3 regions of the Streptomyces sp. NPDC001889 genome follow, and region 3 is predicted to be linked to each of the others. Evidence: riboswitches for the same ligand, from Rfam matches in the RefSeq annotation. Region 3 holds a riboswitch; each other region holds the start of a gene.
The links. Region 3 has a riboswitch for cyclic di-AMP ahead of ACWCRA_RS29455 (M23 family metallopeptidase). Riboswitches for the same ligand answer to the same signal wherever they lie in the genome.
Positions count from the first base shown of each region.

Region 1 (3,380 bases), on a different contig from region 3:
TGTTCGGCGACTCTATTGCAGCGGCCCCCGTTTTCCGATGGCCTCTCGACGGCCGGGGATTCCTTCCGGCCGCCACCCCGGCCGCCACCCGGCCGCAGCCCCGGACCGGGCGGCGGCACGCCGAAGGCCCCGGCGCGCTGCCGCCGGGGCCTTCGGTGGGATGACGGTGCGGGCCGGCCGCGCTCCGGGGGCGCCGGGCGTCCGACGGGACGCCGCCGGGCCCGGCGCGGTGGTGTCAGAGGGAGACTCCGTGGGCGCGCAGATAGGCGACCGGGTCGATGTCGGAGCCGTAGTCGGCGCCGCCTCGGGCCTCGAAGTGGAGGTGGGGCCCGGTGGAGTTGCCCGTGGAGCCCGCGAGGCCGATCTGCTGGCCCGCCACGACGCTCTGGCCCGCCGTGACACCGATGGACGCCAGATGGCCGTACTGGGTGTAGGAGCCGTCGTTCATCCTGATGACGACGTTGTTGCCATAGGCGCCGCCCCAGCCCGCCTCCACGACCGTGCCCATGCCGACCGACATCACGGGGGTGCCGTGGGGGGCGTGGAAGTCGATGCCGGAGTGGCTGCCGGAGGACCAGAGGGAGCCGCCGGCGCGGTAGCCGGTGGAGACATGGGAACCGGCGACGGGGGACTGGAAGGTGTTGAGCCGGCGGCGCTCTGCCTCACGGGCGGCGCGCTCCTCGGCCGCACGGGCCTCACGGGCCCGCTCGTCGGCCCTGCGCTGGGCCTCCTCGGCGGCCTGGACCCGGGCGACGGCCGCGGACTTCTGGGTGGCCGCCTGGTCGGCGACCTCGTCGGCGAGGGAGTCCGCGTCGGCGTCGGCGCTGATGATCATCAGCGATCCGGTGTCCTCCAGGGACGGCGCGCCCGATCCGGCGGCGTGGGCCGGGGCGGCGAGGGTTCCGCAGACTCCGGTGGTGGCGAGGGTGGCGACACCGGCGATGCTCGCGCCTCTGCGCGTCATCCGGCCAGGCGCACGGTGTTTCCCGGTGGGGCGGGTCAACGCCATGGAGAGGCTGGTCCTTTCCTTCCTTCTCGCCTACCGGGTTAGCTGACGGGTTCGGAGCAGGAAGGTCTCCTACGGGCCCCTCCGCATGGCGGCGAAGGCGCTCGATTCACCCCTGGGACGGTGGGTCCCCGGTTCCCCGGACTCGCGCCCTGGGGGATTCGGCGATGGCTGCCCGTGCCACGGGTGCGGCGTCGTGCGGGCGAACAGCCGGACCGACGCTAAGCGCGGGATCTTCCCTCCGCCAAACAAAGAGCTGCTTTTGTTGCACATGCCACAGCCCAGAAAGGCATCTTCCCCATGACAAACGATCAAAAGGGACATATAGCAGCCAGATGAGGGAACCCCGGCACCCGTGGCCGCCGGGGTTCCCTCATCCGTCCCGATCAGCCGGTGACGACGGTCACTTCGCCGATACCGAGGGCCTTGACGGGCTCCGCGATCTGCGCGGCGTCCCCCACCAGGACCGTGACCAGCCGGTCCTGCGGGAAGGCGTTGACCACCGCGGCCGTCGCCTCCACCGTGCCGGTCTCGGCCAGCCGGACGTAGAGCTGGGCCTGGTAGTCGTCGGGGAGGTGCTGCTCGACCTGGTCGGCCAGCGTGCCCGCGACGGAGGCGGCCATCTCGTACTTCAGCGGGGCGACGCCCACCAGGTTCTGCACCGCCACATCCCGCTCGGCGTCGGTGAGCCCGCCGGCCGCCAGGGTCCGCAGCACCTTCCACAGATCGTCGAGGGCCGGGCCGGTGTTGGGGGTGTCCACCGAGCCGCTGATGGCGAGCAGGGAGACGCCCGAGCCGTCCGGGGCGGAGCGCAGCACCTGGCCGAAGGCGCGCACACCGTAGGTGTAGCCCTTCTCCTCGCGCAGCACCCGGTCGAGCCGGGAGGTCAGCGTGCCGCCGAGGCAGTAGGTGCCGAGCACCTGGGCGGGCCAGACCCGGTCGTGGCGGTCCGCGCCGACCCGTCCGATCAGCACCTGGGTCTGAACCGCGCCGGGGCGGTCCACGACGACCACCCGGCCGGTGTCGTCGGCGGTGACCGCCGGCACGGGGCGCAGGTCCGCGGTGTCGCCCGTCCACTCGCCGAGGGTCTCGGCGAGCACGGCGTCGACATCGACCTCGGCGAGATCGCCGACGATCACCGCGGTGGCGGTGGCGGGGCGGACATGCGCCTCGTAGAAGGCGCGCACGGCCGCCGCGTCGATCCGGGCGACGGTCTCCTCGGTGCCCTGGCGCGGACGGGACATCCGCAGGGACTCCGGGAAGAGCTGCCGGTACAGCTCCTTGGCGGCCCGGCGGCCCGGGTTGGCCGTCTCGTGCGGGATCTCGTCCAGCCGGTTGCGCACCAGCCGCTCGATCTCGGTGTCGAGGAACGCGGGGGCCCGCAGGGCCTCGGCCACCAGCCCGAGCGCCTTGGGCAGCCGGGAGACCGGGACCTCCAGCGAGACCCGGACACCGGGGTGGTCGGCGTGTGCGTCGAGCGTGGCGCCGCACCGCTCCAGCTCGGCGGCGAACTCCTCGGCGGAGCGCTTGTCGGTGCCCTCCGAGAGCGCCCGCGCCATGATCGTGGCAATGCCGTCGAGGCCCTCGGGCTCGGCGTCGAGCGGCGCGTCGAGGGAGACCTCGACCGCCACGACCTGCTGTCCGGGGCGGTGACAGCGCAGCACGGTCAGGCCGTTGTCCAGGGTGCCGCGGTCGGGGGCGGGGAACGCCCAGGGCCTGGCCTCCCCGGCCTGCGGCTGTGGGTGGAACTCCATGGTGGTCAGCGGCTCGGCGGCGTCGGTCACTGGCGCGCCCCTTCTTCGTCGTCGCTCTGCTCGGTCGTGTCGGACGGGTCGTCGGCATCGGCGTCGGCGGCCACCGGCTCGTACACCAGCACCGCCCGGTTGTCGGGGCGCAGCCGGGCCGCGGCGACCGCGCGCACCTCGTCGGCGGTGATGTCGAGGACCCGGTCGACGGCGGTCAGCGCCAGCTGCGGGTCCCCGAAGAGCACCGCGTACCGGCAGAGTTCGTCGGCGCGGCCCGCGACGGTGGAGAGGCGGTCCAGCCACTCGCGCTCCAGCTGGGCCTGGGCGCGCTCCATCTCCTCGGGGGTCGGGCCCTCATCGGCGAACCGGGCCAGCTCCTCGTCGACGGCGGTCTCGATCTGCGGGACCTCGACGCCGCCGGAGGTCTTCACGTCCAGCCAGCCCAGCGAGGGGGCCCCGGCGAGCCGCAGCAGCCCGAAGCCGGCCGCGACGGCGGTGCGATCCCTGCGGACCAGCCGGTTGTGCAGCCGGGAGGACTCGCCGCCGCCGAGCACCGTGAGCGCCAGATCGACGGCGTCGCACTCGCGGGTGCCGTCGTGCGGGAGCCGGTAGGCGGCCATCAGCGCCCG
Region 1 is NZ_JBSFER010000023.1:77,037-80,416, forward strand. It holds gene ACWCRA_RS25975 (M23 family metallopeptidase) at 236-1,009, opposite strand; cyclic di-AMP (ydaO/yuaA leader) riboswitch at 1,023-1,183, opposite strand; gene ACWCRA_RS25980 (M16 family metallopeptidase) at 1,393-2,760, opposite strand; gene ACWCRA_RS25985 (M16 family metallopeptidase) at 2,787-3,380, opposite strand, start outside.
Region 1: another riboswitch for cyclic di-AMP. It lies ahead of ACWCRA_RS25975 (M23 family metallopeptidase); the one in region 3 lies ahead of ACWCRA_RS29455 (M23 family metallopeptidase).

Region 2 (3,380 bases), on a different contig from region 3:
GAAAGATCCCGTCTGCCCCGCGTATCCGCCGGCGGAGAACGGCACCACCTGGAGCCGTACACAGGGCAGCTCCGACGCCGCGGCCAGCGCCCGCAGTTGCGCCCGCATCACCCCGGGGCCGCCCACCTCGCGCCGCAGCACCGCCTCGTCGAGCACCACACTCAGCGCGGGCGGCCTGGGGCCGCGCAGCACCTCCTGGCGGGCGATCCGCACCTCCGCGAGCGAGTCGACGGTCGCGTCGGGGAGATCCGCGAGCGTCGCCCGGGTCACCGCCCGGGCGTACTCGGCGGTCTGGAGCAGCCCCGGCACCGCCGAGGTCTCCACCGTGCGCACGGCGCGCGCCTGCGACTCCAGGCTGATGAAGTCGCGGTACTCGGCGGGCAGCAGCGACCGGTAGGCGTGCCACCAGCCGTCCCCGCCGCCGTCCGCGGCGTCCGCCAGGGCCTCCAGCAGCAGCCGGGGGCCGGGGTCGGCGACCCGGTACAGATCGAGCAGCAGCCGCACATCGCCCGCCTTCACCCCGCTGGCGCCGGTCTCGATCCGGCTCACCTTCGACTGGTGCCAGCCGGCCAGTTCCGCCGCGCCGCGGCTGGTGAGCCGGGCGGCCACCCGCGCTCTGCGGAGTTCCTCGCCGAGCCTGCGGCGGCGCACCGCCGGACCGTGGCGCATCGGGACTTCCTTCCGTCGATCCGTCGAACGCTGTCGGTTCGCCCGCGATCCAAGTGGGTGGAGCCGCCAAATCCGGTCCTTCGTGGCAGAGTTCACCGCATCGAGCGACAGATATATGCATATCTTGGGGGATCGCCCCTTCTGGGGAGGGGATGAGTGGCACTCTGGCGATCAGCGCAATCCGTGGCCGCCCGCGCAATCCCTCCGCTTCGAGTTCGGAGCCCGGCCGCGGTGGGAAAGGGACAGCGTCGCCATGGCAGACCTTCAGGAAGCCTCCGTCACCCTGCCGAGCGATCCCGCTTCGGTCTCCGTGGCACGGACATTCGTCGCCGACGTCGTCTCCGAGTGGGGCCTGCCGGCCGGGGGCGCGGCCGTGGAGACGATCCGGCTGATCGTCTCGGAGCTGGTGACCAATGCGGTCCAGCACACCTTCGGCCAGTCGCCCACCTTCACGGTGGACCTGGAGCTGGAGCGGGACGAGAGGCTGCGCATCGGGGTGACCGACAGTCACCCGCGCTGGCCCCAGCGGCTGCCCGCCGCCGTGCGGCAGGACAACGGCCGGGGAATGGTGATCGTCCGCGCGCTCACGGCGGAGAGCGGCGGCAGGCTCAGCGTCACACCCACCCGGGAGGGCGGGAAGACGGTCTGGATCGCCCTGCCGTGGCCGGCCGGGACGTCCGGCTGAGCGGCACCCGGCCTGCGCGGCAGGCCGGGCGTCGGGGCTCCCGCGTCCGGCGCGGGAGGCCAGGTCGTGGCCGCGACCTGGCTCCCCGGCCGGGCGGCGGGGCCCGGTGGCGGGCCGCCGGGGGTCCACCCGGCGGCCCGCACGGGCTCACTGCCGGTCCGTCAGCGCACCCGGCCGTACTTGACGCTCTTGCTCCAGATCTTGTCCAGCTTCACCCAGGACCCCTTCTTGGGCGAGTGCCAGATCTTTCCCTTACCGGCGTAGATGCCCACGTGGTAGACGTAGCCGCCGGAGTGGAAGAACACCAGGTCCCCGGCCTTGCGCCCGGAGGCCGACACGCGCTTGGTCTTGTTGTACTGCTGCTGGGCGGTGCGGGGCAGCTTCTTGCCCGCTCTCTTGTACGAGTAGAGCGTGAGCCCCGAGCAGTCGAAGCGGGACGGCCCCGTTCCTCCGTACCGGTAGGGCGCTCCCTTCTTGGAGGCCGCCACCTTGAGCGCCTTGCCCGCGTGGGACGTGGCGGCGTGCGCCTCGCTCGTGCCGCCCGGCACGAGCAGCGAACCGCCGAGGGCGGCGAGGGTGAGGGCCGATACGGCCCCCGCCCGGCTCATCAGAAACGGGACGTTTGTCTGCGCAGTCATGCGCAACCCTTCGTCAGCCGCCTGTGAAGGATGACCTGTCGGGTTCGGGCGGACGAAGGTGCCCGGCCGCGTGACGCGGCTTCACCCCGAGGGACGTCCGGACTTTCCGGCTGCCCCGTACTGCTCGGGTCCTCCACTCCTGCCGAAGCACTTCTATCGACCAGTCATCCGAAGCGGCGGCAGGACTCGGCGTCCGCTCGGACCGCCCCGCCGAGGTGACGGGGGCTTGTCGTCCCAGGGATCTTGACCCACGACATGGCGGAATTCCGAGCGGAAACGGCGTTATGTGAGTTTTAACACCCTTGGTCCGTTCAGGTGGACATGGCCTCCGGGCGGTCCGGCCCTCGACACCCGAGCATGCCCGCACCAGGGCCGGAATAGAGCATTCCGAGAGATTGGCCACGGTGATGCGCAACTCGACCGTAGTTGGCGCCGAGGCCACGAGTACATCAAAAGGAGTAGCTCGACCGTCACCCGTATGGCGGTTGACGAGGTTCCGCCGACCGCTCTGATTCGTCCGTTCCCGGGGGTTCACCGAGGGATGTACCGCTCACCGGTACTCGGCTCACCGGTTATTGGTTCGGTAAAGAAACAGCCGTACGGCCTGTTGCCGGTAGCACGTCAACCGCGAGGATCGCGGAGTACCCATGACAGAGAGGCAGTTCCAGGTGAGACGTACAGCGGTGTTCGGCGCGACCGGCACTCTGATGGCGGGCGCGCTCATAGCCGGGGCGATAGCCGCCCCGGTCGCCCAGGCCGAGGCCCGGCACTCAGGGGGGTCCGAGGCGCGCGGTGTCCAGATCGCGGCCGAACGCGCCGCCCGGCAGGGCATCGACTGGGCCGACTGTCCCGCCGACTGGGGACTCGCCAAGCCCATCCAGTGCGGCACGGTGACGGTTCCGCTCGACTACGCCCGCCCGAACGGCCGGCAGATCGAGCTGACCGTCGACCGCATCGGCAACACCGGCACCAAGGAGGAGCGCCAGGGCGCGCTCCTCTACAACCCCGGCGGCCCCGGCGGCTCGGGACTCCGCTTCCCCACCCGGGTCACCGGCAAGAACCCGCTCTGGGTGAACACCGCCAAGGCGTACGACTTCGTGGGCTTCGACCCGCGCGGCGTCGGCCGCTCCACCCCCATCTCCTGTGTCGACCCGCAGGAGTTCGTCAAGGCCCCCAAGGCCGACCCGGTCCCCGACAGCGAGGCCGACAAGCGCGCCCAGCGCGCACTCGCCGCCGCGTACGCGGACGGCTGCGCCGAGCGCAGCGGCTGGATGCTGCCGCACATGACCACCCCCAACACCGCCCGTGACCTCGATGTCATCCGGGCCGCCCTGGGCGAGCGGAAGCTCAACTTCCTGGGTGTCTCCTACGGCAGCTATCTGGGCGGG
Region 2 is NZ_JBSFER010000024.1:78,576-81,955, forward strand. It holds gene ACWCRA_RS26685 (helix-turn-helix domain-containing protein) at 1-669, opposite strand, end outside; gene ACWCRA_RS26690 (ATP-binding protein) at 923-1,354, shown strand; gene ACWCRA_RS26695 (C40 family peptidase) at 1,516-1,992, opposite strand; cyclic di-AMP (ydaO/yuaA leader) riboswitch at 1,996-2,152, opposite strand; gene ACWCRA_RS26700 (alpha/beta hydrolase) at 2,640-3,380, shown strand, end outside.
Region 2: another riboswitch for cyclic di-AMP. It lies ahead of ACWCRA_RS26695 (C40 family peptidase); the one in region 3 lies ahead of ACWCRA_RS29455 (M23 family metallopeptidase).

Region 3 (3,380 bases):
GGCGCGGGCCACGACGACTCCGGACTGGTGCGGCTCGCCCCCGGCGAGTCCTATGTCTCGCCCGTCTTCGCCGGGCTCTGGAGCCGGGAGGGCTTCGGCGGGGCCAGCAGGGCCTGGCACCGCTGGCAGCTCGCCCGGGTGATCCCGGACGCGGCGGCCGAGCGGCCCGTCCTCTACAACTCCTGGGAGGCCACCGGCTTCGACATCTCCGAGCCGCAGCAGCGCGCCCTCGCCCGGCGGGCCGCCGCCCTCGGGGTCGAGCTCTTCGTGGTCGACGACGCCTGGTTCGGGCGGCGCACCAGCGACCGCGCCGGGCTCGGCGACTGGACGCCCAACCCCGACCGCTTCCCCGGCGGTCTCAAGCCGCTCGCCGACGAGGTGCGCGCGCGGGGGATGCGCTTCGGGATCTGGGTCGAGCCGGAGATGGTCAACCCCGACAGCGATCTCCACCGCGCCCACCCCGACTGGGTGCAGCACCGGCCCGGCCGGACCCGTACCGAGTACCGCCATCAGCTCGTCCTCAATGTCGCCCGCCGCGATGTCCGGGAGCATCTGTGGGAGCGGCTGCACGCGCTGCTCGACAGCGCGCCGATCGACTACGTGAAGTGGGACTTCAACCGCTGCTTCACCGACCCCGGCTGGCCGGGCGACCCCTATCCGCAGCGGCTGTGGGTGGAGCACGTCCAGGGGCTGTACGGACTCCTGGACCGGCTGCGGGCCGCCCACCCCGGGGTGGACTTCGAGTCCTGCTCGGGCGGCGGCGGCCGGATCGACCTCGGGATTCTCTCCCGTACGGATCAGGTGTGGACCTCCGACAACACCGATCCGCTGGACCGGCTCGCCATCCAGCACGGCCTGAGCCAGCTCCATCCGGCGCGGGTGATGGCCGCCTGGGTCACCGACAGTCCGAACACCCAGCTCAACGGCCGGCGCAGCTCGCTCCGCTTCCGCTTCGTCAGTGCCATGGCCGGGGTGCTGGGCATCGGCGGCGACCTCACCGAGTGGAGCGAGGAGGAACTCGCCGAGGCGCGCGGCTGGATCGCTCTCTACAAGGAGATACGGCCACTGGTGCAGCACGGCGACCTCCACCGGCTCCGCCCGCCCGGCGGCGGACTGAGCGCGGTGCAGTATCTGCGCGGCGACGAGACCGTCGTCCTCGCCTGGCTCCCGTCGCAGCACTACGGCGAACGGCCGCCGAGGCTCCGGCTGCGCGGCCTCGATCCGGCCGGCCGGTACGAGTGCCGGGACACCGGCGCCGTGCACCGGGGGGCGGTGCTGCTGCACCACGGGCTGCACACCGGGCTCTCGGGTGACCTCGACGCCGCGGTCTTCCGGCTCCACTGTCTCTAATCAGCGCATCTGGGTCGTTATCGCTCAATTAGCTGTTTCGCCATAACCTGCCCCGGCTGCGGCGGAGATGGGGTGCGGTCGGTGAGCAGGATCATAGTGGTGACGGTCCGTGCCGGTGCGGCGGAGGACAACGCCGACGCCGGGGCGGGAGTTGGGGGAGCGCGCTCCACGCAGGGTGACCGGAATCCCCGGGAGCGGGGCCGCAGGACCCCCGGCCGTGAAGCGGAGCAGCTTGTTCCGGTCCGCTCGGCTCATCTACGGTCACGGCCATCCGGGCGGACCGCCTAATCCTGCCGCCGGCCGGACTCCCATCGGACGTCGATTCGTGGCAGGAGCGGGGGACCCAGGCAGTACGCCGTTCCGGCTCGCCGGACGGCTCGGGGTGAAGCCGCGCAGAGCGCGGCCGGGCATCTCCAGCCCGAACCCGACAGCTCACCTCGCAGGCGCCGGAGAGGAATGCGCCATGCCCGCAAAGGGTAAGCACCGCCGCCCCAGGAACAACCCGCTCACCCGTGGTTTCGTCGCCGCCGGCACCGGCGGGGCCGCCTTGGCCCTCCCGCTGATGGGGGCGACCGGCGCCCACGCGGCCGAGCGGTCGGCCCCGGCCGCCGCCCCCGCCGTGGCCCCGGTGAAGGCCGCCCAGGCCCAGGCCCAGACCCAGGCTCAGGCCCCGGCGGCCCCCGCCTCCGCCACGTACCGCGTCGTCGCCGGCGACCATCTGACCGCGATCGCCGACGAGCACCGGGTCGACGGCGGCTGGCAGGGGCTGTACGAGAAGAACCGCGACACCATCGGCGACGATCCCTCGATGATCCACCCGGGTCTCGAACTCGCCATCGGCGGCGCGTCCGAGGCGCGCGCCGACCGCTCCGGAGGCCGGGAGTCCGCCCCGGCCGCCGCCCCGGAGAAGACCCCGGGCACCGGCTCCGGCGGCAAGGGCCCGGCCGGTGCCGCGGCCCCCCAGCCGGAGCCCGCCCCCGCCGCCGAGCAGCCGGCCCCGGAGCAGCCCGCCGGGGAGGCCCAGGGCTCCTCCTCCGGCTACACCAGCCCGGTCGCGTCCGGCGGTGTCACCACCTCCTACCGCGCGACCGGCTCGATGTGGTCCAGCGGCTACCACACCGGTGTCGACTTCGCGGCGCCCACCGGCACCTCCGTCCGCTCCGTCGGTCCGGGCACCGTCGTCTCCGCCGGCTGGAGCGGCGCGTACGGCAACGAGGTCGTCGTCCAGCACACCGACGGCACCTACGGGCAGTACGCCCACCTCTCCTCCCTCTCCGTCTCCGCGGGGCAGAGCGTGAGCGGCGGCACCCAGCTCGGCCTCTCGGGCTCCACCGGCAACTCCAGCGGCCCGCACCTGCACTTCGAGATCCGCACCACCGCCTCCTACGGCTCGGACATCGACCCGGTGGCGTATCTCCGCCAGCACGGCGTCTCCCTCTGAGGCGACCGGCAAACCGCCCAGAACGCTCGAATCCCCCCGTACCGCTCGACGGTGCGGGGGGATTCGGCGGTATTCCCCACCGCGTGATATTCCCCGGTGGTAAAGATCACCCGCCGTCAACCCCTCCTTACGGTCGCGTAGGTCACATCCACGGGTTCAAGATGAGTTCTTGTGGCAGACGATTCGAGCACAGACAACCAGGGCGGAATCGGGTCGTACGCGGCTATCGGTGACAGCTTCACCGAGGGAGTCGGAGACCCCGGACCGGACGGGTCCTTCGTCGGCTGGGCGGACCGCTTCGCGGTGCTGCTCGCCGACCGCAGGCCCGAACACACCTTTCGCTACGCCAACCTGGCGGTACGCGGCCGTCTCCTCGACCAGATCGTCGCGGAGCAGGTGCCGAGGGCCAGACAACTCGCCCCGGACCTGGTGTCGTTCTGCGCCGGGGGCAATGACATCATCCGGCCGGGCAGCGACCCGGACGACGTGGCCGAGCGCTTCGAGCGCGCGGTAGCCGACCTCACCGGCGCCGTCGGCACCGTGATGGTGACCACCGGCTTCGACACCCGTGACGTACCCGTGCTGCGCC
Region 3 is NZ_JBSFER010000028.1:91,379-94,758, forward strand. It holds gene ACWCRA_RS29450 (alpha-galactosidase) at 1-1,350, shown strand, start outside; cyclic di-AMP (ydaO/yuaA leader) riboswitch at 1,657-1,809, shown strand; gene ACWCRA_RS29455 (M23 family metallopeptidase) at 1,814-2,791, shown strand; gene ACWCRA_RS29460 (SGNH/GDSL hydrolase family protein) at 2,963-3,380, shown strand, end outside.